4 regions of the Streptomyces sp. NPDC090025 genome follow, and region 1 is predicted to be linked to each of the others. Evidence: riboswitches for the same ligand, from Rfam matches in the RefSeq annotation. Region 1 holds a riboswitch; each other region holds the start of a gene.

Region 1 (7,663 bases):
CCCTGACGGACGGCGGTCCCGGGATGTGACCACGTCCGGTCGGTGAGATCCCCGCCCGGTGGCGGCCAAGGCCAGGGATTCCCCGGTCATGGCCCCCGAGTGCCGTGGAACGCCTCTTCAGGATGAAGATCGACTTCCTTAGATTGATGACCATGACGACGACAACGCCCCAGGTCAACAGCTCCGCCGCCGCGAACGCCGGGAAGGCCGTGAACGCCGTGCTCCGCACGCCGCCCGCCGCCCCCGCCGAGGCCGCCGCCTACTTCCGCGCCAGCCTGGTCTTTCACGCCGACGTCTCCGACGTGGCCGGTGCCCTCGCCGCCGACGGCGACCCCGGCTTCGTGGTGATCGACTCCCGCTCGACCGCCTCCTGGGACCAGGGCCACGTCCCCGGCGCCGTGCACCTGCCGACCGCGCTGATCGCCGAGCAGGCCGAGCAGCTCCTCGACAAGAGCGTCCCGGTCGTCACGTACTGCTGGGGCCCCGGCTGCAACGGCGCCACCCGCGCCGCGCTCGCCCTCGCCGAGCTGGGCTTCCAGGTGAAGGAGATGCTGGGCGGCTTCGAGTACTGGGTGCGCGAGGGCTTCGCGTACGAGACCTGGGAGGGTCCGGCGCAGCAGACCGCCGACGCGCTGACCGCTCCGGTCGACGCCGAGGACTGCGGCTGCTGAGTGCCGCCGGAAATGCCCGGCGGGGGCCGGTGCGGGGGCCGGTGCGAGGGCCCTCCGAGCCCGCTGCCTTCAATGGATTTCCGTACAGGGGTGTTCATGCCGTAAGGTGGTGTTCACCGACGCGGGGTGGAGCAGCTCGGTAGCTCGCTGGGCTCATAACCCAGAGGTCGCAGGTTCAAATCCTGTCCCCGCTACTCAGTAGCACGAAGGCCCGGATCGTCTCGACGATCCGGGCCTTCGTCGTATCCGCCCGTCCCCGCTCTGCCGCGCCCGCCCGCCCGGCCTTGACCTTTACGCAACGTCAAGTTCTAGCGTGGTGGTCATGGAGTGGTCGATCCAGGAGATCGCCAGAAAGGCCGGCGAGAAGGGCGACCGCTGGTGGCGTTCGCTGAGCGCGGCGGAGCAGCAGGAGTTCAAGGACCGGCAGGTCGCCATCGCCCGTGACTACGGGCAGGCGGCGCGGGCCGGGCTGGCCGCCGACAGCGACGAGGTGCAGGCGATCACCCGCAGGCACTACGAGTGGCTGTCGATCACGACGAAGCCGACCAAGGAGTACCTGGTCGGACTCGGCCAGATGTACGTCGACGACCCGCGCTTCACGAAGAACTACGACCGGCACGGCGAGGGCACGGCCGTCCTCGTCCGGGACGCGATGGCGGTGTTCGCCGAGCGCAACCTGTGAGGGCCGCGGCGGGTGGCCGGATCCCGGCCCGTCCCTTTGCGGAGCGGTGACTCCTCCCCGTAATCTCACGCGCACCATCAGTGATCATGCGGTGGTCGTGCGGTGAGCGTGCGGTGATCATGTGGCGGGCGTGGCGAGGAGTGCGGCAGAAGTGGCAGGAGCGGTAGGAGTGGCAGGAGCAGGAGGAGGACGGCGGGTGCCCGCCGTCCTCCTCCTGTGCTTCGCGCTCGTCGCTCTGATCGCGGGCGTCTGCCACGGCGGGCACGGCCACGGCCACGAGCTGCCCCGCTTCACCGGTGCCGCGGCGCCCGCCCCGGTGGTCGTCACGGGCCCGGGGACGGAGTACGCCCCCGACGTGCCGTCGCACGGCTGCGGCCACCCGGACGACGGCTGGTCCTTCGACGCGCACCTGCCCGCCCAGGCACCGGGCGCCTCGCCGTCCGTGCCGGACGCGGGCGGCGGCGGTGGCGTGGTGGTGCTGCCGTACGACGAGGTGTTCCCGACGGCCGCCCGTACCCCGTGCGTACGGGAACGGGCCGGGCCGGACCGGACGCCGGGCGCGCTGCTCATCGCCCTCGGGGTGGACCGGAACTGAGCCGGGGTCGGACCTCACCCACCGACCTCAGGCTCCGTTCACCTCACCCCTAGGGACGATCACCATGACGCATCCCGCCACCCTGCTCTCCGTCGCGGGTCAGACCGTCGGCAACACTCCGGTGCTCTGGCTCGACGACGACCACACCACAAGCCCTCCGCGCCCCGGTGCTCGGCCCGGCTCCGGCTACTGGGCCAAGCTCGAAGGCTTCAACTTCGGCGGCATCAAGGACCGTGCCGCGCTCCACATGGTCGAGGAGGCCCGCCGCCGCGGCGCGCTGCGGCCCGGCGCGCCGATCGTCGAGTCGACCTCCGGCACCCTCGGCCTCGGGCTCGCGCTCGCCGGGATCCTGCACGGCCACCCGGTGCACGTCGTCACCGACCCCGGTCTCGAACCGATCGTGGAGCGGATGCTCACCGCCCACGGCGCCCGGGTCCACGTCGTGCCCGAGCCGAGCCCGGACGGCGGCTGGCAGCGGGCCCGGATGGACCGGGTCACCGAACTCCTCGGGGAACTCCCGGGGGCCTGGTGGCCCGACCAGTACGGGAACCCCGACAACCCGGCCGCCTACACCGGGCTCGCCGCCGAACTGTCCGGGCAGCTCGACCGGATCGACGTGCTGGTCTGCGCGGTCGGCACCGGCGGCCACTCGGCCGGTATCGCCCGCGCGCTGCGCGCGACCAGCAGCCCGGCCCTGGAACTCGTCGGGGTCGACTCGATCCGCTCCACCGTCTTCGGACTCCCGGCCGGGGACCGGCTGATGCGCGGGCTCGGCTCCTCCATCCACCCCGGCAACGTCGATCACGGCGCCTTCGACGAGATCCACTGGGTGGGTCCGGCGGAAGCGGTACGGGCGGCCCGCCGACTCGCCGCCCGGCAGTTCGCGACGGGCGGCTGGAGCGTCGGCGCGGTCGCGCTCGTGGCGGGCTGGCTGGCCCGCACCCGGCCGCGCGGCACCCGGATCGCGGCCGTCTTCCCGGACGGGCCGCAGCGGTACTTCGACACCGTCTTCAACGACGAGTTCTGTGCCCGGCACGGGCTGTTGGACGGTCCGGTACGGGCCGAGCCCGCGCCGTACGAGGAGGGCGCGCCGGTCGACGGCTGGACGCGGCGGGCGCTGGAGCGGGCGGGCCACCCGCAGGCCGTGCCCGGGGCCGGGTCCGGTGCCCGGTCCGATTCCGTGGCCGTGGCGGGCTCCGTGGCCGGGTCCTTCGCCCGGGAGGAGGCCCGATGAGCGGGGCGGGGGCGGGGGCGGGGGCGACGGCTGAGGCGGTGGAGGCCCGCGCCGAGGGCGGGATCTGGCGCCAGACCCGTACCTTCGAACCGGCCGTCCGGCTGCTCTTCCTCAACCAGCTCACCATCAACCTCGGCTTCTACATGCTGATGCCGTACCTGGCGGCCCATCTCGCCGACGGGCTCGGCATGGCGGCCTGGTCGGTCGGTCTGGTCCTCGGCGCCCGCAACCTCTCCCAGCAGGGGATGTTCCTGGTCGGCGGCGCGCTCGCGGACCGGCTCGGGTTCAAGCCGCTGATCGTCGCCGGGTGCGCGCTGCGGACGGTCGGCTTCGGCGCGCTCGCCTTCGCGCAGTCGCTGCCCGCGCTGCTCGCCGCCTCGCTGGCGACCGGTCTCGCGGGCGCGCTGTTCAATCCGGCGGTGCGGGCCTGTCTGGCGGCCGAGGCCGGGGAGGCGCGCAGGGTGCGGGCGTTCGCCCTGTTCAACGTGTACTACCAGGCGGGCATCCTGCTCGGGCCGCTGGTGGGCGTGGCGCTGACCGGGGTGTCGTTCCGGCTGACGTGCGTGGTGGCGGCGCTGCTGTTCGCGGTGCTCACGGGCGTACAGCTGCGGCATCTGCCGACCACCGGAAAGGGCGGCGGTACGGCGGCGGGGCGGGTGGAGCGACCGGCGGAGGGACCGGCGGAGGCGCGGGCGGCGGGGCGGGCGGAAGGGCGCGGGCAGTTCCGTACGGTCCTCGCGAACCGTGTCTTCTGGCTGTTCTCGCTCGCGATGACCGGTTCGTACGTGCTGTCGTTCCAGGTCTATCTGGCGCTGCCGCTCGCCGCCGGGGGCACGGCCGCGACCACCGCGCTGTTCGTCGTGTCGGCGCTCGTGGCGCTCGCCGGGCAGCTGCGGATCACCGCCTGGTGCCGGGCCCGGCTGTCCCGGGAGCGGTGTCTGGTGCTCGGGCTCGGCCTGATGGGGGCCGCGTTCCTGGTCCCTGCGGTGCTGGGGCGGGCGCTTGTGGGGCTGCTGCTGTGCGCGGCGGTGCTCGCGGTGGCGAACGCGGTGCTCTACCCGTACGAGATGGACACGGTCGTCGCGCTGTCCGGGGGCCGCTGGGTGGCCACCCACTACGGGCTCTACAACACGGTCTGCGGGATCGGGATCACCCTGGGGAACCTGGGGACGGGCGTGCTGCTCGGGGTGACGGGCTGGTCGGCGGTGCCGTGGCTGGCGCTGTGCGCGGTGGGGGTGGGGTGCGCGGCCGGGATGGCGGCCCTGGCCAGGGGCGGCCGGCTGGCCGAGGCTTCGGCGGTGGCCGGCGTCGTACGCCAGTCGGCCGAGGAGGAGTCGCCGACCGGCTCGGCCTGACGGCACCCTGGGGTGATCGCGGTGGCGCGATCACGGCGGCGCGGTCCGGTCCGGAGCACGGCGGCGGCCGGGCACCCCCAGGGGTGCGGAGACCAGGGAGCGGGCGAGCACAGGTGGCGCGAGCGGTGGTGCGGGGCGGGTACGGCGGCGGTGTGCCGCCGTACCCGGGGGCCCGGCGCTTCCTGCGGGCGCTGCCGCCGCTGATCATCGTGGGCGGGGTCGTCTTCGACGTGTCGACCCCGGCCACGTACACGGCGTCGCCGATGTTCGTGGCGGCGCCGCTGATCGCCGCCCCCTTCTTTCCCACCCGCACCACCCTCATCACGGGTATCGCCGCGGTTCTGGCCAGCGTGGGGCTGCACTTCTACAACGGGACCTCGGACCAGATCCCCTCGCTGACCGAGACGCTGACGGTGACGACGGTCGCGGTGCTCGCCCTGCTGGTGAACCGGGTGGTGCTGCGCAGCGGCGAACGGCTCGCGTCGGCGCGGGTGATCGCCGAGACCGCGCAGAAGGCGGTGCTGCCCGCGCCGGCCGAACGGATCGGCGGGCTCCAGATCGCCGCGCGGTACGAGGCGGCGCAGGCGGACGCGTTCATCGGCGGTGATCTGTTCGCCGTGCAGGACACCCCCTACGGGGTGCGTCTGGTGGTCGGTGACGTGCGGGGCAAGGGGCTCGAGGCGGTGGAGGCGGTGGCCGTGGTCATCGGGGCGTTCCGGGAGGCGGCCGAGCAGGAGCCGACCCTGGAGCGGGTGGCGGCCCGCCTTGAGCGGGCGCTGGCCCGGGAGGGCACCCGGCGGGCCGGGCTCGACGCCTTCGAGGGGTTCACGACGGCGGTGCTCGCCGAGATCCCGGGCGGCGACCGGGTGGTGCGGGTGGTGAACCGGGGGCATCCGGAGCCGATGCTGCTGCACGCGGACGGCGCGCTGCGGGTGCTGCGGCCGAGCGAGGCGGCGCTGCCGCTGGGGATGGGGGAGCTGGCGGCCTGGCCGGACCGGGCGGACGTGACGCCGTACCCGCAGGGCGCGACCCTCCTCTTCTACACGGACGGTCTGTCGGAGGCGCGGGACGCCGAGGGGGTGTTCTACGACCCGGCGGAGCGGCTCGGGGGCCGGATCTTCCCGGGGCCCGAGGAGCTGCTCGACGCGTTGGTGGCGGACGTGCGGCGGCACACGGACGGCGGGACGACGGACGACATGGCGCTGCTCGCGGTGGGGCGTCCGGCGGCGGGTCAGCCGGAGCGGCGGCGGACCATGCCGGTGGTGCCAGGGGGCCCGTGACGGGTCGTAGTCGAAGGGTGTCGCTCCGATAACAATTGACGTAACGTCAGATTCGGGCTTTGGTGCTGACCTTGCCCTGAGTGGGGGTCAACTCGGACCAATCCCTCCCAATTCAGCGAATGATCAAGGGGAACGGCTTGGAATCGGAGCGCCGAGTCTATTAACGTTCGATAACGCAGCGCGGTCGTCCCAGCCGTCGCAAGAGACGGCACCGTGCGCGTGCGCCGAATTCCGAAAGGGAACCGGGGAACCACCACTTGGGGTGAATCGGGCCCCGCCGCACCCGTGCGGCACTGCCCGTAGGAGACCTTCCTGCTCCGAACCCGTCAGCTAACCCGGTAGGCGAGAAGGAAGGAAAGGAGAACGCCTCCGTGGCGTCCAACACCCCCGCTCCGCATACCCCCTTCGCCCCCTTCGGAACTTCTGGACCGACGGGCGGCCCGGACGGAGCAGGGGAGCCCTGGGACACCTCCGCGCCCGCCGCGGAGGACGGCTGGAACCCGACCGAGGACTCCCTGCGCGGCGACGCCCGCTCGGGCGGCCGCCACCGGATCGTCAAGCAGCGCTCCAACTTCGCCCGCTCCTCCACCGTGCTCGGCGTCGGCGTCATCGCCGCCGTGGGCGCGGGCGGTCTGGCCACCGCCCAGGAGAAGCCCCCGGTCTCGATAGCGCTGCCGGACCTCGACCTGCCCGCCCCGGGCGATCTGCCCGGCGTCGGCGCCCTGCTCGGAGCGGACGACTCCGACGCCGCGCGCGACGAGGCCGTCGGCGGCAACCGCGCCACCCAGCCGCTCACCGCGCTCACCTACACCACCACCGAGGTCGTGGACTCCGCCCACGGCGCCGGTACGGGGGCGGGCGCGGGCCACGCCGCCGGTACGGCCACCAGGACCGAGACCAGGACCGCGGCCGACGCGGGCGAGGCGCTGCGCGCCCGGATCCTCCAGCAGGCCGAGCAGCAGCAGGCCGCGGCCGACGCCGCCGAGAAGGCCGAGACGGAGAAGCGCGCCGCCGAGAAGGCGGCCGCGGAGGCCGAGGCCAAGGCGGACGCGGCGGCGAAGGCGGCGGCCGAGGCGAAGAAGAAGGCCGAGGCGGAGGCCCGGGCGAAGGCGGAGGCCGAGCGGCTCGCCAAGCTCGCCGCCAGCTACGCCCTGCCGACCTCCTCGTACACGATCACCTCGACCTACGGCGAGGCCGGTTCGATGTGGTCCTCCGGCCACCACACCGGTCTGGACTTCGCCGCCCCCACCGGCACCCCGGTCAAGGCGGTGCACGGCGCGACCGTGAAGTCGGCGGGCTGGTCCGGGGCCTACGGCTACCGGATCGTCCTGGAACTCTCCGACGGCACCGAGGTCTGGTACTGCCACCTGTCCTCGATGACGGTCGCCGCGGGCCAGTCGGTCGGCACCGGCGACACCATCGGCCGGGTCGGCGCCACCGGCAACGTCACCGGCCCGCACCTGCACCTGGAGGTGCACACCCCGTCCGGCGACGGCATCGACCCGGCGGACTGGCTGCGCTCCAAGGGCCTGTCGGTCTGACCCCCTCCGGGGTCTGACCCAGGCAGGGCCTGGTGGGACGGAATAGGCCCGGCGGGGCGGGGGTTGCAACTCCGCATGACCTCTCTTCGCCGTCTGGGCGCTTCCGACCTGCACGTCTTCCCGCTCGCTCTCGGGGGCAACGTCTTCGGCTGGAGCGCCGACGAGGCGCAGTCCTTCGCCGTCCTCGACGCCTATGTCGCCGGGGGCGGCAACTTCATCGACACCGCCGACGTCTACTCGGCCTGGGCCGAGGGCAACGAGGGCGGTGAGTCCGAGACCGTCATCGGCCGCTGGCTGGCCTCGCG
Region 2 (7,663 bases), on a different contig from region 1:
CCCGTACCCGTACCCGTACCCGTACCGGTATCCGTATCCGTCCTCGCGCTCACCCGCGTAGTCATATCGCACACCCCCGCCCCGGCGGGGATGGATGTGTCCACCCTCACCACCCCCACCGGCATGGAGGATTCCTCCGGTGCCCGGCCCGGTCCCGACCCGGGGCCGGTGGAGAAAACCTCCAGGGGGCGCGTGGTCACGGTGGCGGACCGCTCCATGGCGCCGGGTGCGTCCCGGGGCGAACGATGTCCGGCGTGCGCACCACGTTTCCCGCTCGCTTCCTGGAGGTTTCCGTGCCGTACCACCGCACCCCCGCCACCCCGCGGAGGTCCTCGTGAACCTGGCAGGACTCCTCCTCGACACCGTCGCCCGCCACCCCGGACGCCCCGCCATCACCCTGGACGGCACCGTGCTGTCGTACGCGGACCTCGACCGGGAGACCGGCCGGGCCGCCGCCCACCTCACGGCCGCGGGCGTCGGCCCCGGCGACCGGGTCGTCCTCGCCCTGCCCAACGTGCCCGCGTTCGCCGTGCTCTACTTCGGCATCCTGCGCGTCGGCGCCGTCGCCGTCCCGATGAACCCGCTGCTCAAGGACCGCGAGCGGGAGCACATCAGGACCGACTCCGGCGCCGTGCTCGTCCTCGACGCCGACCGTGACTGGACCGTCGAACTGGCCGGGCACGAGCCGCTCGGCCTGGTCGTCGACCGGGCCCCCGACGACACCGCCGTCATCGTCTACACCTCCGGCACCACCGGCACCCCCAAGGGCGCCGAACTCACCCACGGCAACCTGGTCTCCAACGTCCAGGCCACCCACAGCAGCCTGCTCCGGCTCTCCGAACAGGACGTCGTCTTCGGCGGCCTGCCCCTCTTCCACTCCTTCGGCCAGACCTGCGCCCTCAACGCGGCGGTCGCCGCCGGATCCTGCCTCGCCCTGCTGCCCCGCTTCGACCCCGCCCGGGCACTCGCCATGCTGCTCCAGGACGGCATCACCGTCTTCGAGGGCGTCCCCACCATGTACGCGGCGCTGCTCAACCACCCCGACCGGGGCGCCGCCCACCACGGCACCCTGCGGCTCGCGGTGTCCGGCGGCGCCGCGCTGCCGGTCGAGGTGCTGCACGCCTTCGAGAAGGAGTTCGGCGCCCCGCTCCTGGAGGGCTACGGACTGACCGAGACCTCGCCGGTGGCCTCCTTCAACCGCCCCGAGGGGCCGCGCCGCGCGGGCACCGTCGGCCTGCCCATCGAGGGCGTGCGGATGCGCGTCCAGAACGCGGACGGCGCCGAGCTGCCCGACGGGGAGATCGGCGAGGTCGCGGTCAGCGGCCACAACATCATGAAGGGCTACTGGAACCGCCCCGAGGACACCGCCGCCGTCATCCAGGACGGCTGGTTCCGCACCGGCGACCTCGGCGTCCGTGACGACGACGGACTCTTCCGGATCGTCGGCCGCACCAAGGAGATGATCATCCGGGGCGGCTTCAACGTCTACCCGCGCGAGATCGAGGAAGTCCTCCACGAGCACCCCGCGGTCGCCGAGGCCGCCGTCATCGGCGCCCCGCACCCCGAGCTCGGCGAAGAGGTGGCCGCCGTCGTCGCACTCCGCCCCGGCCACGAGGGCACCGTCACCGCCGACGAACTCCGCGAGTTCGTGAAGGCGCGCGTCGCCCCGTACAAGTATCCGCGTCTGGTCCGGCTGACCGACGCGCTGCCCAAGGGTCCCACCGGCAAGATCCTCAAGCGGGAGATCGCACCCCCGGCCGGCTGACCCGTCATCCCCCCTCACCGGGCTCCCGCCGCCGCGCGGGAGCCCCGCCAGGAGTGATCACGATGCGCACCAGACCCTCGCCGCTCCGCCGCACCACCCTCGTCCGCCGACTGGCGGTCCTGCTCACCGCGCTCGCCGCGGTCCTCGGCCTCGCCGCCCCCGCCCACGCGGGCGAAGGGCCCCTCCCCAGGCTCCACATCACCGGCACCTATGTGACCGGCATCTCCTCCGGCGGCTTCATGGCCTCCCAGCTCCAGGTCGCCTACTCCGGCACCTTCCAGGGCGTGGGCGTCTTCGCCGCCGGGCCCTACTACTGCGGGAAGGGCGCCCTCGTCACCGGCGTCATCGCCTGCGGCACCGGACTGCTCTCCACCGACCCCGAGGGCATCGAGCAGATCGCCCGCCGCTGGTCCGCCGAGGGCCGCATCGACCCCGTCGGCAACCTCACCGGCAAGCCCGTCTACACCTACCACGGCACCAAGGACCCGCTGGTGCGGGACCGGGTCAGCGACGAAGGCGTCCAGTTCTACCGGGACTTCGGGGCCCGCGTCCGCTACCACGACACCGACCCGGCCGGACACGGCTGGCCCACCCCGAACGCGCAGCTCGACTGCGGCACCACCTTCTACCCGTTCCTCATCAACTGCGGCAACGACCCGCAGGGCGAGATGCTCACCCACTGGCTCGGCTCGGTGAACCCGCCGTCCGCCGTCCAGACCGGCACCCTCGGCGCCTACGACCAGGACCGCTACGTGCCCGGCGGCTGGGCCCAGTGGTACAGCATGGGCGGCAAGAGCTACCTCTACACCCCCGACTCCTGCGCGCTCGGCGCCCCCTGCAAGCTGGTCGTCGCCCTGCACGGCTGCCTCAGCGACGACAAGTTCGTCGGCGACCGCTTCGCCCGCGAGTCCCACCTCAACGAGTACGCCGACACCAACGACCTGGTGATCCTCTACCCGCAGGCCGACATCAGCGTCGCCCGCGCCAACCCGCAGGGCTGCTGGGACTGGTGGGGCTACACCGGGAGCGACTTCGCGCAGAAGTCGGCACCGCAGATGCGGGCCGTGCTCAACCAGGTGCACGCGCTCGGCGGTTGAGCCACCGGTCGCCGAACGCCCGCCCCACGCCCGCCCCTCACCCCGCCCTTCAGGCAAGGAGACACCCGCACATGACGACCCGTCCGGACCCGTCGGGGGACACCACCCCCGCACCGGCCGCCCTCGACCTCACGGTGGACGACGGCACCACCCTCCGGGTGCTGCGCTTCGGCACCGGGCCGCGCACCGCCGTCGCCGCGCACGGCATCTCGGCCTCCGCGATGTCCTTCGCGGGCGTGGCCCGGCACCTGCCGCCGGACTGGTCCCTGTACGCGCTCGACCTGCGCGGCCGGGGCGGCAGCACCGCCGTCCCCGGCCCGTACGGGATGGACCGGCACGCCGCCGACCTGATCGCCGCCGCCCGCGCCTACGGCGACGGCGGCCCGGTCGCCCTGACCGGCCAGTCGATGGGCGCCTACGCGGCCCTGCGCGCCGCCGTCCGGGCCCCGGCCGGACTCTTCGACCGGCTGCTCCTGATCGACGGCGGCCTGCCGATGCCCGTCCCCGCGGGCATCGACCCCGACGCGCTGCTCGACGCCACGCTCGGCCCGGCGATCGCGCGGCTCGCCCTGACGTACGAGAGCGACGCGGCGTACGTCGACTTCTTCCGGGCCCATCCGGCGCTCGGGCCGCACTGGAACGAGGACATCGAGGCGTACGTGCGCTACGACCTCACCGGCCCTCCGCGGGCCCGCAGGTCCCGGGCGCGGGAGGCGGCGGTACGGCACGACGGCCGCGAACTCCTCACCGGGGAGGCGGCGTTCGGCGCGGACCTGGCGGCGCTCGACATCCCGGCCCTGCTGCTGCACGCGCCGCTCGGCCTGCTCGGCGCGGCGCCCGCGATGCACCCGGCGGAGCTGGTGGCGCACTGGGCGGACCGGGTACCGGGTCTCGGCACCGAGCTGGTGCCGGACTGCAACCACTACACGATCCTCATGGGCGAGCCCGCCCGGACGGTCGCGGACCGGCTCGTGAATGCCCCCGGCATTAAGGGACAAAACGGATGATGTCCGTTTATCGATAGGTAAGGCGGGCGGGCTCCGTATTCAGTGATCTGAATCACTCGGGACCCGTCCGCCTTTCCCTGTCGGCCGTTCTGCCGTGACGTCATCTCCGTTCGCGCGGAGCGGTGTTGAGGACGTCGGTGAATCACCGGTGAACGGGGCCGGAATGATCCTTTTGGAATTCTCTCTAGATCAATTGGTGATATCGAATTCCGGTCTTGTTCTCCAGATTTGTTTTCGCATAGCGTCACCTCGCAACCGGACGGAAACGCCGAATCCTGCCGCCGCCCGGAACGACCGCACCCACACCCTTCCGGCAGGAGCGGGGGACCCAGGTTCGCCGCCGGTCCCGGTATTCCGGGACCGGCTCGGGGTGAAGCCGCGCATGTGCGCGGCCGGGCATCTCCAGCCCGAACCCGACAGCTCACCTCGCAGGCGCAGGAGAGGAAACGCCATGCGTGGACACGGCAAGCACCGCCGCCCCAGGAACACCCCGCTCACCCGCGGGATCGCCGTCGCCGGTCTCACCGGCAGCGCCGCCCTCGCCCTGCCGCTGACCGGCGCGGGCGCCGCGGCCGCGGCCGTACCGGCGACCACGCCGATCCACCTCTCGACCGTCGCGGTCGCAAAGCAGACTCCGGCGCGGGCCGCCTCGCTCACGCACGCGGTCGTCAAGGGCGACACGCTCTCGAAGATCGCGCGGAAGTATTCCGTGAGCGGCGGATGGAAGAGCCTCTACCAGGCCAACCGTGCCGTGGTCGGCGCCGACCCGGGGCTCATCCACCCGGGCCAGAAACTGTCGCTCACCACGGCCGGCGCCACGAAGACGGCCACGAAGACCGTGAAGAAGGCGGCGGCGAAGGCGGCGGCGAAGACCGTGGCCCCGGCCGTCGCCCGAGCCGTCCCCGCCGTCGCCACCTCGGCGCCGAAGGCGGCGACCGCCGCCCCCGCCGCCTCCTACGGCTACGCGGACAACCTGGAGGGCTGGATCCGTGAGTCCCTCGACGTGATGGCCCGCCAGGGCATCCCCGGCACCTTCGACGGCATCTACCGCAACGTCATGCGCGAGTCCTCGGGCAACCCGCGGGCCGTGAACGACTGGGACTCCAACGCCGCCGCCGGCACCCCGTCCAAGGGCCTGCTCCAGGTGATCGACCCGACCTTCCAGGCGTACCACGTGGCCGGGACCTCGCTCGACCCCTACGACCCGGTCGCCAACATCGTCGCCGCCTGCAACTACGCCGCCGACCGCTACGGCTCGATCGACAACGTCTTCGGCGCCTACTGAGCCACCGGGGCCACCGGGACCAGCGGGGCCGCACACGGCGACGCCGCCCGGTCCGGGATCCGAGGGGGGATCCCGGACCGGGCGGCGTTCGCGCTCCGGTCCGGCCCGATGGGCGGGGACGGGGGTGGGGGTGGGTCAGCCGACGTCGATCCGGTAGATCTTGTCCGCGCCGTCCGCCGCGCCGCCGTTGTTGTCCGCGTTGGTCGTGGTCAGCCACAGCCGGTCCGCGCCCGGCACCTTGGTGACCGTGCGCAGCCGCCCGTAGGTGCCCACGTAGTACGAGGTGGGCGTGCCCACCGACTCCGTGTCACCGGTGATCGGGATCCGCCACATCCGCTCGCCGCGCAGGCTCGCCATGTAGACGACGTTGCGGACGATCGCGATCCCGCTCGGCGACGCCTGCGCGACCGGCCAGGTCGCCTTCGGGTTGGTCATGCCGGACGTCGAGCAGTTGCCCTCGCAGGTCGGCCAGCCGTAGTTGCCGCCCGGCTTGATCAGGTTGAGCTCGTCCTTGCTCGCGTCGCCGAACTCCGCCTCCCACAGCCGCCCGGTGCGGTCGAAGGCCAGGCCCTGCGGGTTGCGGTGGCCGAAGCTGTAGACGTAGTTGCTGAACGGGTTGCCGGGCGCCGGGCGCCCCGCCGTCGTCATCCGCAGGATCTTGCCGTTGAGCGAGTTCTTGTCCTGCGCAAGGGCCGGGGTCTGGCCGTCGCCGGTCGACGCGTACAGCAGACCGTCGGGGCCGAACGCGAGCCGCCCGCCGTTGTGGAAGCGGTTCTTCTTGATGCCCTGGAGCAGCACCGTGTAGCCGCTGAGCGAGGTCCCGTCGTACGTCATGCGGGCGATCCGGTTGCCCTCGGACGCGGTGTGCATGAAGTAGACGTAGTGGTTGCTGGACCAGTTGGGGTCGACGGCCACGCCCATCAGGCCGCCCTCGCCGTCCGTGGTCATGGTGTTGGGCACCGAACCCACCTGGGTGCGGGTGCCGGTCGGCGTCACCTTGAACACCTTGAAGCCGTCCCGCTCGGTGACCAGCGCGGTCTTGCCGTCCGGCATCCAGTGCACGCCCCACGGCACGGTCCAGCCGCTGGACAGCGCGGCCGGCGAGCCCGGCACGCCACCGCTGTCGGAGCAGGCCCCGGTGGTGAAGGTGACCGGCGCCGACGGCGTCGAGTAGCCGCCCGCGGTGTCCTTCGCGACCACCGTCAGCGAGAACGGCGCGTCGCAGGCGAGCCCGGTCACCGCCTTCGTGGCGGCCGGGGGAGCGCCGGTGACGGTCGCCACGACCGCGGCGCCGCTGCGGATCTCGTACGCCACCACGCCCTTGTCGTCGCTCGACGCGCCCCAGGTCAGGGTCGCCCCGGTCGAGGTCACCGCCGACACGGTGGGCGTGCCCGGTGTGCTCGGCAGCGGGTCGGTGCTCTGCCCGGTGGTGCAGTCGACCGCCACGCTCGCCGGGGAGGCGTTCCCCGAGGCATCACGGCCGATCACCGTCAGGTTGTACGTGGTCCCCGGCGCGAGCCCGGTGAGCGCCTTGCTCGTGCTGTCGCCGGGCGCCTCGGCCAGCTTGTTGCCGCGCTCGTAGATGTCGTACGCGCTGACCCCGACGTCGTCGGTGGACGCGCCCCAGCTCAGGGTGAGCCCGTTCGGGCCGATGCCGGAGCAGCTCGGCGTCCCCGGGCGGCTCGGCGCGGTGGTGTCGGCGGCCGTGCCGACCCGCAGCCGGTCCAGGTTCGGCCCGCCGTCGGCGCTGGTCGCGGTCGCCCGGACGGTGTTGCTGCCCGCCTTCAGGGCCGCGTTGACGCTCTTCGCGGTCCAGGTGGTCCACGCCCCGGTGGCCGGGAAGGTGACGCCGGACGCGACGACGGTGCCGTTCACGGAGATGTCCATCGGGCGGGTCGCGTCGGTGCCGTTGGCGTACTGGAAGGTCAGCGCGGAGGTCCCGGCGGTGGCCGCGCTCACCGTGAACTCCACGTACGAGCCGACGACGTTGGTGTAGTCGACGAAGCCGGTGCCGGTGTAGCCGGTGTGGTTGGAGGCGACCGCGCCCTGGTTGATGGTCGCGTCCTCGGCCTGGTAGTCGGTGACCGGCGCGGTCAGTTCGACGTCCAGGTAGTCGAGGTTGGGCAGCCCGGCCACGCTGCTCGACGTCAGCCGGATCTTGTTGGCCCCGGCGGTGACCGGCGCGGTCACGGTGGCCGTGGTCCAGTCCGTCCAGGTCCCGGTCGACGGGAACGGCTTGGCCGCCGCCACCACGGTGCCGTTCACGGCGATGTTCGCGGGCCGGTCGGTGGTGGTGCCGTTGGCGTAGCGCAGCGAGAACACCGCCGTGCCCGCGGTCGCCGCGTTCACCGTGAACTCGACATAACTCCCGGCAACGTTGTCGCCGTTGACGAAACCGGTGCCCGAGTAACCGGTGTGGTTGCTCTCGACCGCGGCCTGGGAGAGCGCCGCCGACTCCGCCTCGTGCCGGACCGGCGCCAGGGCGCCCGCGGACACGCCGGCCGACACC
Region 3 (7,663 bases), on a different contig from region 1:
GCTGTCCGACCGGGACGGGATCGTCGTCTCCGACGCGGGCAACCACGCCTCGATCGTGGACGGCTGCCGCCTCGCCAGGGCCGAGACCGCCATCGTCCCGCACGCCGACCCGGCCGCCGTCGCCAAGACCCTCGCCGCCCATCCCGGCCGCCGGGCCCTGGTGGTCAGCGACTCGGTGTTCTCGGTGGACGGCGACCAGGCGCCGCTCGGCGCCCTCGCGGCGGCCTGCCGGGCGCACGGCGCGGCCCTGGTCGTGGACGACGCCCACGGCTTCGGGGTGCTCGGCGACGGCGGGCGCGGCGCGGTGCACGCGGCGGGCCTCGCGGGCGCGCCCGACGTGGTGGCGACACTGACCCTGTCCAAGTCCCTGGGCAGCCAGGGCGGCGCGGTGCTCGGCCCGGCCCGGGTGATCGAGCACCTGGTCAACGCCGCCCGCACCTTCATCTTCGACACCGGTCTCGCCCCGGCCGCGGCGGGCGGCGCGCTCGCCGCGCTGCGCCTGATCGCCGCCGAACCCGGCCTGGCCGGACGGGCCCGTACGGTCGCGAGCACCCTGCACCGGCGGCTCACCGAGGCCGGGCTCACCGCCGTACGGCCCGACGCGGCCGTCGTCTCGGTGCGCGCCCCCGGCCCGGCCGAGGCGCTGCGCTGGGCCGCCGACTGCCGGGAACTCGGCCTCGGCGTGGGCTGCTTCCGGCCGCCGTCGGTGCCCGACGGCATCTCCCGGCTGCGGCTCACCGCCCGCGCCGACCTCACCGGTGCGGAGATCGAGCGGGCGGTCGCGACGATCGTGCGGACGGCGCCGGAGGGCGCCCGCTGAGCCGGGCGGCGTCCGGCCCCTCGGGCCGGGCCGGTTGTCAGTGGGGCTCGCTAGCTTGATCGCATGAGTTCTTCGCTGAGCGTGTATCTGATCGATCCCAAGGCGGCCCGGGCCCTGGTGGGTTCCGGCGACCAGTCGCTGCTCGACGTGGTCCGGGAGAACTTCGCGGCGGACCTGGCGTCGGACGACGACTGGTTCTCCGCGGAGATCGAGGACGGCGCGCCCACCGCGTTCGAGGCGCTGACCGCGGTGGTGCGGGGCGGGCCCTTCGAGGCGGCGCGGCACCACTCCTTCCCGTACGGCTACGCGTACAAGCGGCTGTGCTCGCTCACCGGTTCCTTCCTCGACAACTCGGCGTTCTCGCCGTTCCGCGGTGACTGGCTGGAGGTCGTCGACGAGGGTCTGACGGCGCTGCGGATCACGGCGGTGTCGGTGGCCGAGTTCGGCTACGGAGGCGGGCTTCCGCAGCCGATACCGCGGGACGACCTGCCGCGCTGCGGCGAGTGGACCCACGAGCAGTGCCTGGCGGCACTGGAGCAGTTCGAGCGGACGAAGGAGGCCGGGCACGCGCCGCCGCTCGACCCCGAGGTGGTGGCGGCCGTGCGGGACGTGACGGGCTGGCTGCGGCACGCGGCGGCGCGGCCGGGCTTCGGGGTGATCGGCTTCGTCTCATGAGCGGGGCGCTGCGCCGGACGGCGGGCCGACGCCCGGGAGTCCCCGACCGGTGCGGGCAGGAACGATCCGGTCGCCCGTCGGACGCTTCACCGCTTCGGGCGACAGATATCCGTATATCTGGTGGATCGCCTCCCGCGGGCCCGGCATCGGTGGCAGTCTGACGCGCAGTGCAGTCCGGGCGTCGCCCGGTGGGAAAGGGACGGCGTCGCCATGGCAGACCTCCAGGAAGCAACCGTCACGCTGCCGAGCGACCCCGCGTCGGTCTCCGTCGCGCGGCGGTACGTCGCGGAGGTGCTGTCCTCCTGGGGCCTCGGTGACGCGACCGGTCTGGCGGACACGATCCGGCTGATCGTGTCGGAACTGGCGACCAACGCCGTACAGCACACCTTCGGGCAGTCGCCCACCTTCACGGTCGACCTGCGTCTGGAGGAGGACGAGCGGCTGCGGATCGGGGTGACCGACAGTCACCCGCGCTGGCCGCAGCGGCTGCCGGCCGCCGTCCAGCAGGACAACGGGCGCGGGATGGTGATCATCCGCTCGCTCGCGGCGGAGGCGGGCGGCAGGCTGTCCGTGACGCCGACCCCGGAGGGCGGCAAGACGGTGTGGATCGCGCTGCCGTGGCGGGCCGTGGTGCCGAGCTGACCGCAGCACCGGACAAGGCGCCCGGACGTGTAGGGCCCGGAGGCTTGGGGCCCGGAGGCCCGGGGGCCCGGGGGCCCGGCGGCCGGGTGCTCCTGGGACGGGAGCAGCGGGCCACCGGGCGTCCCGGTGGACGGAGCGGGTCAGCGGACCCGGCCGTAGTAGACCTTCGACGACCAGATCCGCTCCAGCTTCACCCAGGAACCCGTCTTGGGGGAGTGCCAGATCTTGTTGTCACCCGCGTAGATACCGACGTGGTAGACCCTCCCGCCGGAGTGGAAGAAGACCAGGTCCCCCTTCTGCCTGCTGCCCGACGAGATGTGCCGGGTCTTGTTGTACTGCTGCTGCGCGGTGCGGGGCAGCGTCTTGCCCGCCTTCTTGTACGAGTAGAGCGTGAGCCCCGAGCAGTCGAACCTGGTGGGTCCGGCCGCGCCGTACTTGTAGGGCGATCCCTTCTTCGAGGCCGCGATGTTCAGCGCCTTGTTCGCGTAGGACGTGGCGGCCTGGGCCTCCGGCGCCGCTCCTGGGGCGAGCAGCGTGCCGCCGACGGCGGCGAGGGTGAGAGCCGAGACGGCTCCGGCCCGGGACAGCAGGGACGGGACATGTTTCTGCGCAGTCATGCGCAACCCTTCGTCAGCCGCCTGCGAAGGATGACCTGTCGGGTTCGGGCTGGCGAAGTTGCCCGGCCGCTCGCACGGCTTCACCCCGAGGAACGTCCGCACTGCTCGGACGTCCCGTACTGCTCGGGTCCTCCACTCCTGCCGATCCACTCCTGTCGACCAGTCGTCCGGGACGGCGGCAGGACTCGGCGTCCGCCCGGACCGCCCCGCCGTGGGTGGCGGGGGCTTGTCGTCGACGAGGATCTTGACCCACGGGCAGGGCGAAATCCGAGCTGAAACGGCGATATGTGAGGCTCCTCACGACTGATCCATTCGAGTGGACAGTCAGGTTTCGCGATCTTCGGAGGTTTGGCCGACGAGCCTCCCACCAGCGGCGGAACGCAATATTCCGCCAAATGCGTCTACCTGTTGCGCAACTCTCGGGGATCCTCTGTCGACAGATCGACTACACCGAACGGGGGAGGGAATCTGCCGCTCCGGTGCTCCGTGTGGACCTCGACACGACACGCGTGACTGTCAACTGGCCCTGACTTCGCGGAGGGTGACCCGGTCCGATCGGCGGGCTCCGTCCAACACCCTGAGCGCACGCGCCAATGCCTCCGCGTGGACCTCGCTCTCGCCCCGCAGACGCATGAGGGTGAGCGCGTCCCGCAGGGCCGATGCGCGCCCGACCAGGGCCTGGGCCGCCCGGAGCGCCCCATAGGTATGCGAGCTCCTGGATGGATTGATCCGCCCGAGCAGGTCGACGACTTCGAGGTGGGCGTCGACGAACTCGCCCTCGGCGCGGGTCAACGCGGGCAGCGGCGGGCGCGTCGAGCACCGTCGTACGGCTCAGCTCGGCGTCGATCAGAGCGCGGTCCCGGCCGGTGTGCCCGGCGAGCAGCCCGATGGCCAGCTCCCGCTGGCGCGGCAATTCCCCGGCCTGGATGCCGAGATCGCTGTGCCGGCCCCGCAACGGCTCGTCGAGCGACGGCTCCTGGAGCACGATCCGGGCGCCCGGCAGGGCGAGGCGCCGCCCCGGGGTGCCGGCCGCGAGCAGCACGATCCGCTCGGCGAGCAGCTTCTCGTACGGGTCGAGGGTGCAGGGGTCAGCCGACCGGGGCCGCCGCCGGGGCTCCGGACGGCGCCGGGGTGCCGGTGTCCGGCGTGCCCGGGGATCCGGCCGACCGGCCCGCCGCGCGCCGACCGCCGATCAGCACGGCCGCGAGACCGGCCGCCGCCCACAGCGCCAGGATCAGCAGCGGCGTCCCGGCGCCCGCCCCGTCGAAGGACGACACCGAGCGCAGGGCGGTGCCCGCCGCGCCCGGCGGCAGCCACTGGCCGAGGGTGCCGACCGGCGCGGGCAGCAGCTCGGGCGCGCTGGTGATGCCGGAGAAGGGGTTGCCGAGCAGCACCATCAGGACCGCGCCGAGGCCGATGCCCGGCTTGCCGACGAGCGCCGCGATGCCCGCGATCGCCGAGCCGACGGCGAGCACGGTGAGCGCGAGCACCCCGGCCTCCGCCCACCAGGCGCCTTCGAGCGCGCCGAGCCAGCTGTCGGCCAGGCTCGCGCCGACCACGCCCGCAAGGAGTGCCGCCCCGAGCAGCGCGAGCGCGGCACGGGCGCCGCGCAGGCCGAGCAGCGTCGCCACGATCCCGGCCGCGGCCCCGGCCATGACCAGCGGCAGCAGCCCGGCCCCGAGCACCGCGCCGCGCGGATCGGCGGCGGGCGCCGGGACGACGTCGGTCACCTTGGGCACGGCGCCCGGCGGCAGCTGGGCGGCGACCGCCTCCTTCAGGAGCCCCGCGACCACCGGGCCCGCGGCGGTCGCGGTGAGCAGCTCGGGCCCCTGCGGGGTGACCACCACGGCGCCGTACACGGTCCGGTCCTCGATCGCGGCCCGGGCGGCGGCCGCGTCCGGGTAGCGGTGCACCTCGAAGGCGCCCTCGTGCGCGGCGAGCCGCTGTTCGAGGGCCGAGGTCGCGGTGGCGGGCCCGGCCACCCCGAGCGGCAGGTCGCGGGGCGCCATCCGGGCGGCGGGCCAGGCGAAGGCCCACAGGGCGAACGCGACGACCACCGGGACGAGCAGGATCACCGCGACGGTCTTCCGGCGGGCGACGGAGGCGGCGGCCGCGGCAGGTGCGGCGGTTGCGGGCATGGTGGAGCTCCCTCAATCAAAGAGAAGGATCGTTCGTTTTACGTGTTCCTCACTCTCCGCAGGAGTGTCGACGTTGTCAAGAATGAATGTTCGTTTTACGTTGGAGGCATGGCTCGTGTCTCCCAGGAACATCTCGACGCCCGCCGCCGCCAGATCCTCGACGGTGCCGCGCGCTGCTTCGCCCGCAACGGCTTCCACGCCACCTCCATGCAGGACGTCCTCGCCGAGGTGGGCCTCTCGGCCGGTGCCGTCTACCGCTACTTCGCGGGCAAGGAGGAGCTGATCGCGGCCATCGCCGACGAGGCGTTCGCCGGGATCCACGGCGCGTTCGAGGAGGCGTCCCGGCAGTCCCCGCCGCCCACCCCCGAGGTGCTGCTCGGCGCGGTGCTGCGACTGTTCCTGGAGGAGCGCATCCCGGGCGCCGACCGGCGCGCGTTCGCCCGGCTGATCCTCCAGGTGTGGAGCGAGACGGCGCGCGACGAACGGCTCGCCGCCAGCCTCCAGGACGGCTTCGACGGGATGCGGGTGCTCTGGACGAAGATCGTCGACGGCTACCGGGAGAGCGGCCTGCTCGCCGCCGACGTCCCCGCCGAACACCTGGCCCGCACCCTGATCGCCGTCGCCCAGGGATACATCGCCCAGCAGGCGCTGTTCGGCGACATCGACGTCACCATGCTGGAGGACGGGCTGCGTGGCCTGATGTCCATGTCGGTGTACGGCTCAGTCACCATGGACCCGCAAAGCGCGAGTTAACGCGTCGGAAAAACTTCCGCCCTAACGTGCAATGTCTGACGGGCGGCCCATCGACCCAGGTCAACAGAGTGTTGAAGCTGGGTAAGGTCCGCTGCTGTCCGGGGGAGCCCCCGGTGGACGTTTGTGAGGTGGAAGCGTGCAACTCAGCCCACACGAGCAGGAACGCCTGCTCATCCATGTCGCGGCCGACGTGGCCGAGAAGCGCCGGGCCCGTGGCGTACGCCTCAATCACCCCGAGGCCGTCGCCCTCATCACCGCGCACGTCCTGGAGGGCGCCCGGGACGGCCGTACCGTCGCCGAACTCATGGCCACCGGCCGCAAGGTGCTGACCCGCGACGAGGTCATGGACGGCATCTCCGAGATGATCCACGACGTCCAGGTCGAGGCCACCTTCCCGGACGGGACCAAGCTGGTCACCGTCCATGACCCGATCGTGTGAAGGCGGGCCGTCAACGATGATCCCCGGCGAAATCCTTTACGGGGACGGCCCGGTGGCCCTCAACGAGGGGCGCCCCGTCACCCGGCTCACCGTCCTCAACGCGGCCGACCGGCCCGTCCAGGTCGGCTCCCACTACCACTTCGCCGAGGCCAACCCGGGCCTCGACTTCGACCGCGCCGCCGCCCGCGGCCTGCGCCTGCACATCGCCGCGGGCACCGCCGTGCGCTTCGAGCCGGGCGTCCCGGTCGAGGTCGAACTGGTGCCGATCGCGGGCCGCCGGATCGTGCCGGGGCTGCGCGGCGAGACCGCAGGACCGCTTGACGGTGCCGCCCAGGCCGCCCCGGCCGCCCAGTCCGTCGGCGCGCCCGCCGCCGACCCCACCGCCCCCGAGACGAACGGAGGCGACCGTGCCTGAGCTGCACCGCGCCGTGTACGCCGACCTGTTCGGCCCCACCACCGGCGACCGCATCCGGCTCGCCGACACCGATCTGCTCGTGGAGATCGAGGAGGACCGCTCCGGCGGCCCCGGACGCGCGGGCGAGGAAGCCGTGTTCGGCGGCGGCAAGGTCATCCGCGAGTCGATGGGCCAGTCCCGCACCACCCGCGCCGAAGGCGCCCCGGACACCGTCATCACCGGCGCCGTCGTCATCGACCACTGGGGCGTCGTCAAGGCCGACATCGGCATCCGCGACGGCCGCATCACCGCCCTCGGCAAGGCCGGGAACCCCGACACCATGGACGGCGTCCACCCCGACCTGGTCATCGGCCCCGAGACCGAGGTGATCGTCGGCAACGGGCGGATCGTCACCGCGGGCGCGGTCGACACCCATGTCCACTTCATCTCGCCGACCGTCGTCGACCAGGCCCTCGCCACCGGCGTCACCACCCTCGTCGGTGGCGGCACCGGACCCGCCGAGGGCACCAAGGCCACCACCATCACCCCCGGGCCCTGGCACATGGCCCGGATGTTCGAGGCGCTCGACACCTTCCCGGTCAACATCGGCCTGCTCGGCAAGGGCAACACGATGTCCCGCGACGCCATGCACTCCCAACTGCGCGGCGGCGCCCTCGGATTCAAGATCCACGAGGACTGGGGCGCCACCCCCGCCGTCATCGACGCCTGCCTCGACGTCTGCGAGGAGACCGGCGCCCAGCTGGCCATCCACACCGACACCCTCAACGAGGCCGGGTTCGTCGGCGACACCCTCGCCGCCATCGCGGGCCGCACCATCCACGCGTACCACACCGAGGGTGCGGGCGGCGGGCACGCGCCGGACATCATCACCGTGGTCTCCGAGCCGCACGTGCTGCCCAGCTCGACCAACCCGACCCGGCCGCACACCGTCAACACCATCGAGGAACACCTCGACATGCTGATGGTCTGCCACCACCTCAACCCGGCCGTCCCCGAGGACCTCGCCTTCGCCGAGTCCCGCATCCGGCCGTCCACCATCGCCGCCGAGGACGTGCTGCACGACCTCGGCGCCATCTCGATCATCTCCTCCGACTCGCAGGCCATGGGCCGCATCGGCGAGGTGATCATGCGGACCTGGCAGACCGCGCACGTGATGAAGAAGCG
Region 4 (7,663 bases), on a different contig from region 1:
TCCGGACATCGACGACACCGCCGAGGTCGTCCTCGCGCTGCGCCGGGTCCGCCACCCCGACCCGGCGCGGCTCGACGCGGCCGTCGCCCGGGGTGTGCGCTGGACCGTCGGGATGCAGTCCCGCAACGGTGCCTGGGGCGCCTTCGACGCCGACAACACCAGCCCGTTCCCCAACCGGCTGCCGTTCTGCGACTTCGGCGAGGTCATCGACCCGCCGTCGGCCGACGTCACCGCGCACGTCGTCGAGATGCTCGCGTACGAGGGCCGGGCGGACCATCCGCGCGCCCGGCGCGGCATCGACTGGCTGCTCGCCGAACAGCACCCGGACGGCGGCTGGTTCGGCCGCTGGGGCGTCAACTACGTCTACGGCACCGGGTCCGTGGTGCCCGCCCTGGTCGCCGCCGGGCTCGCGCCCGGGCACACGGCGATCCGGCGGGCGGTGCGCTGGCTGGAGTCGGTGCAGAACGAGGACGGCGGCTGGGGCGAGGACCTCCGCTCGTACGACGAGCCCGAGTGGATCGGCCGCGGCGCCTCCACCGCCTCGCAGACCGCCTGGGCGCTGCTCGCGCTGCTCGCGGCGGGCGAGCGGGACTCCGCGGCGGCCCGGCGCGGGATCGCCCATCTGGCGGCCACCCAGAACGAGGACGGCTCCTGGGACGAGCCGCACTTCACCGGCACCGGCTTCCCGTGGGACTTCTCCATCAACTACCACCTCTACCGGCAGGTCTTCCCGCTCACCGCGCTCGGCCGCTATCTGCACGGCGATCCCGTGCTGCCCGGCCGGAAGGCCGCCTGATGGACCGGGCACCGGGCGGCGGGCCGCCGCCGGAACCCGGCGCGGGGACCGGACCCGTACCGGCCGCCGGTCCCGGCGGGCCGCCGCTGGTCGTCGCCTGCGCGCTCGGCATCGAGAAACTGGCGCTGCGCAGCGGCGGCGGCCGGTCAGGGGCGGCCGGACCCGTCACCGTGGTCCGCACCGGCATGGGTCCCGCGCAGGCCCGCCGGACCGTCGCCAGGACCCTGGCGGCCGGGCCCTGGCGGGACGCCGCCGTGATCGCCTCGGGCTTCTGCGCCGGGCTCGCCCCCGGGATGCACCCGGGCGACCTGATCGTCGCCGAGGAGACCCGGGACGCCGAAGGGGTCACCGCCTGCGTCGGCACCGGCCCGCTGGTCGACGCGCTCACCCGGGCGCTGCCCGGCCGGACCGTCCACACCGGCCCGCTGACCGGCTCCGACCACATCGTGCGCGGCCCCGAGCGGGCCGCGCTGCGGGCCGGGGGCGCGATCGCCGTCGACATGGAGTCCGCCGCCACGCTGCGGACCGCCCTGGCCGCCGGAGCCCGCCCGGTTGCGGCCGTACGGGTGGTCGTGGACGCTCCAGAACATGAACTGGTCCGGATCGGCACGGTGCGCGGGGGAATATCGGCCTTCCGTGTTCTCCGTGCGGTCCTTCCCGCATTCTTCGAATGGCACCGTTCTTTGCTGCTCCCCAGGAGGTGAGCGAGTTATGGCCATGCCGCTCCGTCAGTCCATCCGGGTCGGGACCTATCTCTTCGAACAGAAGCTCCGCAAGCGGGCCAAGTTCCCGCTGATCGTCGAGCTCGAACCGCTGTTCGCCTGCAACCTCGCGTGCGAGGGCTGTGGCAAGATCCAGCACCCGGCCGGTGTCCTCAAGCAGCGGATGCCGGTCGCCCAGGCCGTCGGCGCCGTCCTGGAGTCCGGCGCTCCCATGGTGTCCATCGCCGGCGGCGAGCCGCTGATGCACCCTCAGATCGACGAGATCGTGCGTCAGCTCGTGGCCAAGCGGAAGTACATCTTCCTGTGCACCAACGCGATGCTGCTCCGCAAGAAGCTCGACAAGTTCACCCCCTCCCCGTATTTCGCGTTCGCCGTGCACATCGACGGACTGCGCGAACGCCACGACGAATCGGTGGCCAAGGAGGGCGTGTTCGACGAGGCGGTGGCGGCGATCAAGGAGGCCAAGCGGCGCGGCTTCCGGGTCACCACCAATTCCACCTTCTTCAACACCGACACCCCGCAGACGATCATCGAGGTGCTCAACTACCTCAATGACGATCTCCAGGTCGACGAAATGATGATCTCGCCCGCCTACGCGTACGAGAAAGCCCCTGACCAGGAACACTTCCTGGGCGTCGAGCAGACCAGGGAACTCTTCAAGAAGGCGTTCGCGGGTGGAAACCGGCGACGCTGGCGGCTCAACCACTCGCCGCTCTTCCTGGACTTCCTGGAAGGAAAGGCCGACTTCCCCTGCACCGCGTGGGCGATCCCCAACTACTCACTCTTCGGGTGGCAGCGCCCCTGCTATCTGATGAGCGACGGCTACGTACCCACGTACCGCGAACTCATCGAGGAGACGGACTGGGACAAGTACGGCCGCGGCAAGGACCCGCGCTGCGCCAACTGCATGGCGCACTGCGGCTACGAGCCCACCGCCGTCCTCGCCACCATGGGCTCCCTCAAGGAGTCGCTGCGCGCGGTGCGCGAGACCGTCTCCGGAAACGGGTGACCGGACCATGACGGGTGGGACCGACGGGACGGCCGGGGCCGGAGCCCCCGGCGGCTTCGATCTGCGGGCGCTGCTCGCCGCACGCGGCGCCGAGCGCTACGAGCTGCACGCCCGGCATCTGAACCACCAGCTGCCGCGGATGCTGCACACCATCGGCTTCGACAAGGTGTATGTACGGGCCGAGGGCGCGCACTTCTGGGACGCCGAGGGCAACGACCACCTCGACATGCTCGCCGGATTCGGCGTCATGGGCCTCGGACGGCACCACCCCGTCGTCCGCCAGGCCCTGCACGACGTCCTGGACGCCCAGCTCGCCGACCTCACCCGCTTCGACTGCCCGCCGCTGCCCGGCCTGCTCGCCGAGCGGCTGCTCACCCACAGCCCGCACCTCGACCGGGTGTTCTTCGGCAACAGCGGCACCGAGGCGGTGGAGACCGCGCTCAAGTTCGCCCGGTACGCCACCGGGCGGCCGCGGATCCTCTACTGCGCGCACGCCTTCCACGGGCTCACCACCGGCTCGCTCTCGGTCAACGGCGAGAACGGCTTCCGGGACGGCTTCGCGCCGCTCCTGCCGGACACCGCGATCGAGCTCGGCGACCTCGACGCGCTGGAGCGCGAGCTGCGCAAGGGCGACGTGGCAGCCTTCGTGGTGGAGCCGATCCAGGGCAAGGGCGTGACGGAGGCCCCGCCGGGCTTCCTGCGCGCCGCCCAGGAGCTGCTGCACCGGCACGGCGCGCTGCTGATCGCCGACGAGGTGCAGACCGGGCTCGGCAGGACCGGCGACTTCTACGCGTACCAGCACGAGGAAGGGGTCGAGCCGGACCTGCTCTGCGTCGCCAAGGCGCTCTCCGGCGGCTATGTGCCGGTGGGCGCCACCCTCGGCAAGGACTGGATCTTCAAGAAGGTCTACTCCTCGATGGACCGGGTGCTCGTCCACTCGGCCAGCTTCGGCGCCAACGCGCAGGCGATGGCCGCGGGCCTCGCGGTGCTCTCGGTGATGGAGTCCGAGGGCACGGTCGCGCACGCCCGCCGGATGGGCGAGCTGCTCATCGGGCGGCTGCGCGAGCTGGTCCCGCGCTACGAGCTCCTGAAGGAGATCAGGGGCCGCGGCCTGATGATCGGCATCGAGTTCGGCCGGCCCAGCTCGCTGGGCCTGCGCAGCCGCTGGACCATGCTGCAGGCGGCCCGCAAGGGACTGTTCGCGCAGATGGTCGTGGTGCCGCTGCTCCAGCGGCACCGGATCCTCACCCAGGTGTCCGGCGACCACCTGGAAGTGATCAAGCTGATCCCGCCGCTGGTGATCGACGAGCGGGACGTCGACCGCTTCCTGGCCGCCTTCACGGCGGTGATGGACGACGCCCACGGGGGCGGCGGGCTGATGTGGGACTTCGGGAAGACCCTGGTGAAGCAGGCGGTCGCGCAGCGCTGAGCCGGGCGCCCCCCGATCGGTACGGGGGCGCCGGACTTTTGCCTCTGAGGCAAGAAAATTGCCTCAGAGGAAAGTTCCTGGCGGAATGTACCCATGGACCGAGTCCCCGACGTCCCACCGGACGTCCTGCCCGGAGGACTGCCCGACGGGCTGCCCGATGTCGCCCCGCAGCTGCGCGCGCTGCGTCGGCGGCGCGGGCTCACCCTGGAGGCCGCCGCCCAGCGGGCCGGGCTCTCCCCGGCCCACCTCTCCCGCCTGGAGACCGGCAACCGGCAGCCTTCGCTGCCGATGCTGCTCGCCCTGGCCCGTATCTACGGTACGACGGTCTCCGAGCTGCTCGGCGAGGTGGCGCCGGAGCGCGACCCGGTGATCCGGGGCGCGCGGGCCGAGCCGGTCGAGGCCGACGGCTGGGTCTACCGGCCGGCCGGAGCCGCGGGCCGGGCCATGCAGGCGCTGCGGGTGCACGTGCCGTACGCCACCAGCGCCGACATCGTCCGGGTCCACCCGGGCGAGGAGTGGCTCCACGTCCTCGAAGGCCGGGTGCGGCTCGCGCTCGGCGACGCCGTGCACGTGCTCGAACCGGGCGACGGCGCGCACTTCGACTCGTTCACCCCGCACCGGATCGGCGCCGCCACCCGCGGCGGCGCCGAGCTGCTGTTCGTGCACACCCTGCTGCAGAGCCCCGTCGCCGAGCTGTGCCTCGGCGGCAGGGGCTCGACACACCCCGGAAAGGACTGACATGTCCGAGAAATCCGCACCGGTCACCGGCGAGGAGCGCGGCGAGGGCAAGTTCCCCAAGGGGCTGGTGCTCCGGCTCTTCGCCTATCTGGTCGCCGGCCACCTCTTCGCCGCCTTCCTCTACCTGCTGTTCGCCATGGGCGCGCAGAACCAGTAGTCCCGCCGGGGCGCGGCCTCGCTCACGCCTCCGTGAGCAGGTGCTCGCGCAGTCGCTCCAGGGTCTTCGGCGCGAGCTGGAGGCCCTCGGTGAGATAGGCGCCGACCGAGCCCCAGGTCTCCTCGATCATGTCGAAGGCGCCGCGCAGATACTCCACCCGCGCGTCGAACAGCGGCGCGAGCAGCTCCATCACCTCGGGCGACATGGCGTCCGGCGCGGTGGAGCTGCGCTGCACCTTGTAGCGCCGGTGCGGGGCGTTGGACTTCACGTAGTCCGCCTCGATCGCCGACCGGTCCACGCCGACCGCGAGCAGCGCGATGGCGATCGCGAGCCCGGCCCGGTCCTTCCCGGCCGCGCAGTGCATCAGGGCGGGGACGCTGTCCTCGGCCATCGCGTGCAGGATGCGGCTGTGCTCGGCCGTCCGCCGGACGACCATCTTCCGGTACGACTCCGTCATCCGGGCCGCGGCCTTGCCGTCGCCCAGGATCTCGCGCAGCTGCTGGATGTCACCGTCGCGAACCAGCCGCCAGAACTCCTTGCCGTCCGCCGGGTCGTTCAGCGGTATGTTCACGTTCCGCACACCCGGAAGATCCACGTCCGGACCCTCCACCCGGACGTCCGCCTCGTTGCGGAAATCGAAGACGGTGTGCAGGTCGAGGGTGGTGAGGAAGGCCGCGTCCGCGGCAGTGGCGTGGGCCAGGTGGCCGCTGCGGAAGAGCCGGCCCGGGCGGACGGCCCGGCCGTCGGAGGCCGGCAGTCCGCCGAGGTCGCGGAAGTTGCGTACGCCGGTGAGTTCGGGCTCGGTCGTGGCTTGTGTCACGGTTGCTCCTGGTCGCTCGATCGGTTCCTGGGGCAATCATCACGGCTGGTGAGCCCCGTCCGCACCCCCATCGGACTGGAATGGGTGATCTGTCCGGATTGGGTGATTGTGTATAAGCCGCCCTGTTTCCAGGGGAGATGAGCGCGGCGGCGTGAGGAGCGTCATAACCGTGACGGACCGTGGTTGATCATCTTTTCCAAATTCCCCCCGGCAAAGGGAAATCGAGGGACCGTCATCGACGGAGGGTGACGGGAATTCCGGCCGGAATTCAGCTGCCACCGAAAACCAGGCAACCCGTGGCTTGTTCCCGCCGTCCCGGCTCGTCTAGCGTCGCGCTCAATCCGGTCGGACCGCCGAATCCTGCCGCCGACCGGAATCCGCACCCACCCGTACCAGGCAGGAGCGGGGGACCCAGGTACCACGCCGATCCCTCGAAGCTGAGACCGAGAAGAACGGCTCGGGGTGAAGCCGCGCGACCGCGCGGCCGGACATCTCCAGTCCGAACCCGACAGCTCACCTCGCAGGCGACGGAGAGGAATTCGCCATGCCCGCGAAGGGTAAGCACCGCCGTCCCAAGGTCAACCCGATCACCCGCGGGTTCGTCGCCGCCGGTACCGGAGGCGCCGTCGTCGCCCTCCCGCTCATCGGCGCCACCGGCGCGCACGCCGCCGAGCAGGCCGCCCCGGCCGCCGCTCCCCGCCAGGCCGTCGCCGCCGCCGTGCCCGCCGCCGCCCCGAAGGCCGCGGCCAAGACCCCGGCCGCCGAGCAGTACACCGTCGTCCGCGGCGACTACCTGTCCAAGATCGCCGTCGAGCACCAGCTCACCGGCGGCTGGCACAAGCTCTACCAGGACAACCGCCAGATCGTCGGCGAGAACCCCTCGCTGATCCTGCCCGGCATGAAGCTCACCCTCGGCGGCAAGAACACCGCCAAGGCCCCGGCCAAGGCCGCCGCGCCGAAGGCCGCCTCCGCCGAGCGCTCCACCGCGTCCGCCAAGAGCGGCTCCGCGAAGAACGGCGACGAGGCCCCGAGCCGCGCCTCGCGCGGCGCCGACCGCTCCTCGGCGTCCTCCGCCGCGGACTCCGCTTCCTCTTCCTCCTCGTCGGCGTCGTCGAACTCGTCCGCCGCCGGCACGGCCTCCTCCTCCGGCTGGGTCGCCCCGGTCGACGGCGGCATCTCCACCCCGTACCGCGCCTCCGGCTCGATGTGGTCCTCCGGCTACCACACCGGCGTCGACTTCATCGCCTCCTCCGGCACCACCGTCCGCGCGGTCGGACCCGGCACCGTCTACTCGGCCGGCTGGGGCGGCTCGTACGGCAACCAGGTCGTCATCCAGCACGCCGACGGCACCTTCTCGCAGTACGGCCACCTCTCCTCGCTGTCCGTCTCCGCCGGCCAGACCGTCAGCGGCGGCCAGCAGATCGGCCTGTCCGGAGCGACCGGCAACGTCACCGGACCGCACCTGCACTTCGAGATGCGGACCGGCCCGGAGTACGGCTCCGACATCGACCCGCTGGCCGCGCTGCGCCAGCACGGCGTGGGCATCTGATCCCGGATCAGCCCGCCACGCGGACACCCCGGAGGCCCGGCACCCTGTGCCGGGCCTCCGGCACGTCCGGCGTGTCCCCGATGTATTCCGGCTTGGCGAAGTCTTTATCGGTGGCATATGTCACCCGCCGTCAACCCCTCCTTACGGTCGCGTAGGTCACATCCCGCGAGGAAAGATGTGCTCCCGTGGCAGACGATTCGAGATCAACAGACAGCAGCGCGATCGGGTCGTACGCGGCGATCGGTGACAGCTTCACCGAGGGCGTCGGGGACCCCGGGCCCGATGGGACGTACGTCGGCTGGGCGGACCGGTTCGCGGTCCTGCTCGCCGACGAACTGCCGGAGGCCGAGCACGACGACTTCCGGTACGCGAACCTCGCCGTGCGGGGGCGACTGCTCGACCAGATCGTCGCCGAGCAGGTCCCGAGGGCGAAGGAACTCGCC

Evidence for each region. A riboswitch is a leader RNA that binds a small molecule or an ion and turns the genes downstream of it on or off. The one in region 1 is predicted to bind cyclic di-AMP.
Region 2: another riboswitch for cyclic di-AMP. It lies ahead of ACIPXM_RS19375 (LysM peptidoglycan-binding domain-containing protein); the one in region 1 lies ahead of ACIPXM_RS33615 (M23 family metallopeptidase).
Region 3: another riboswitch for cyclic di-AMP. It lies ahead of ACIPXM_RS28755 (C40 family peptidase); the one in region 1 lies ahead of ACIPXM_RS33615 (M23 family metallopeptidase).
Region 4: another riboswitch for cyclic di-AMP. It lies ahead of ACIPXM_RS27225 (peptidoglycan DD-metalloendopeptidase family protein); the one in region 1 lies ahead of ACIPXM_RS33615 (M23 family metallopeptidase).

The regions. Positions count from the first base shown of each region.
Region 1 covers NZ_JBIVFL010000022.1:23,501-31,163, reverse strand. Annotated here, with positions in the region: gene ACIPXM_RS33650 (rhodanese-like domain-containing protein) at 153-671, shown strand; tRNA gene ACIPXM_RS33645 (tRNA-Met) at 792-865, shown strand; gene ACIPXM_RS33640 (TipAS antibiotic-recognition domain-containing protein) at 994-1,353, shown strand; gene ACIPXM_RS33635 (hypothetical protein) at 1,550-1,948, shown strand; gene ACIPXM_RS33630 (PLP-dependent cysteine synthase family protein) at 2,013-3,182, shown strand; gene ACIPXM_RS33625 (MFS transporter) at 3,179-4,537, shown strand; gene ACIPXM_RS33620 (PP2C family protein-serine/threonine phosphatase) at 4,651-5,817, shown strand; cyclic di-AMP (ydaO/yuaA leader) riboswitch at 6,030-6,177, shown strand; gene ACIPXM_RS33615 (M23 family metallopeptidase) at 6,189-7,358, shown strand; gene ACIPXM_RS33610 (aldo/keto reductase) at 7,434-7,663, shown strand, end outside.
Region 2 covers NZ_JBIVFL010000007.1:325,336-332,998, reverse strand. Annotated here, with positions in the region: gene ACIPXM_RS19395 (helix-turn-helix domain-containing protein) at 1-53, opposite strand, end outside; gene ACIPXM_RS19390 (long-chain fatty acid--CoA ligase) at 335-1,765, shown strand; gene ACIPXM_RS19385 (PHB depolymerase family esterase) at 1,828-2,862, shown strand; gene ACIPXM_RS19380 (alpha/beta fold hydrolase) at 2,934-3,869, shown strand; cyclic di-AMP (ydaO/yuaA leader) riboswitch at 4,157-4,317, shown strand; gene ACIPXM_RS19375 (LysM peptidoglycan-binding domain-containing protein) at 4,321-5,154, shown strand; gene ACIPXM_RS19370 (PQQ-dependent sugar dehydrogenase) at 5,290-7,663, opposite strand, start outside.
Region 3 covers NZ_JBIVFL010000015.1:120,380-128,042, reverse strand. Annotated here, with positions in the region: gene ACIPXM_RS28770 (8-amino-7-oxononanoate synthase) at 1-820, shown strand, start outside; gene ACIPXM_RS28765 (hypothetical protein) at 884-1,495, shown strand; gene ACIPXM_RS28760 (ATP-binding protein) at 1,706-2,137, shown strand; gene ACIPXM_RS28755 (C40 family peptidase) at 2,278-2,754, opposite strand; cyclic di-AMP (ydaO/yuaA leader) riboswitch at 2,758-2,955, opposite strand; gene ACIPXM_RS28750 (hypothetical protein) at 3,271-3,555, opposite strand; partial or broken gene ACIPXM_RS28745 (ATP-dependent Clp protease proteolytic subunit) at 3,611-3,739, opposite strand; gene ACIPXM_RS28740 (ABC transporter permease) at 3,843-4,892, opposite strand; gene ACIPXM_RS28735 (TetR/AcrR family transcriptional regulator) at 5,001-5,645, shown strand; gene ACIPXM_RS28730 (urease subunit gamma) at 5,782-6,084, shown strand; partial or broken gene ACIPXM_RS28725 (urease subunit beta) at 6,101-6,406, shown strand; gene ACIPXM_RS28720 (urease subunit alpha) at 6,492-7,663, shown strand, end outside.
Region 4 covers NZ_JBIVFL010000014.1:10,432-18,094, reverse strand. Annotated here, with positions in the region: gene shc (squalene--hopene cyclase) at 1-796, shown strand, start outside; gene ACIPXM_RS27255 (1-hydroxy-2-methyl-2-butenyl 4-diphosphate reductase) at 796-1,500, shown strand; gene hpnH (adenosyl-hopene transferase HpnH) at 1,508-2,527, shown strand; gene ACIPXM_RS27245 (aspartate aminotransferase family protein) at 2,535-3,956, shown strand; gene ACIPXM_RS27240 (helix-turn-helix domain-containing protein) at 4,050-4,694, shown strand; gene ACIPXM_RS27235 (DUF6126 family protein) at 4,696-4,851, shown strand; gene ACIPXM_RS27230 (tyrosine-protein phosphatase) at 4,874-5,671, opposite strand; cyclic di-AMP (ydaO/yuaA leader) riboswitch at 6,046-6,211, shown strand; gene ACIPXM_RS27225 (peptidoglycan DD-metalloendopeptidase family protein) at 6,216-7,220, shown strand; gene ACIPXM_RS27220 (SGNH/GDSL hydrolase family protein) at 7,406-7,663, shown strand, end outside.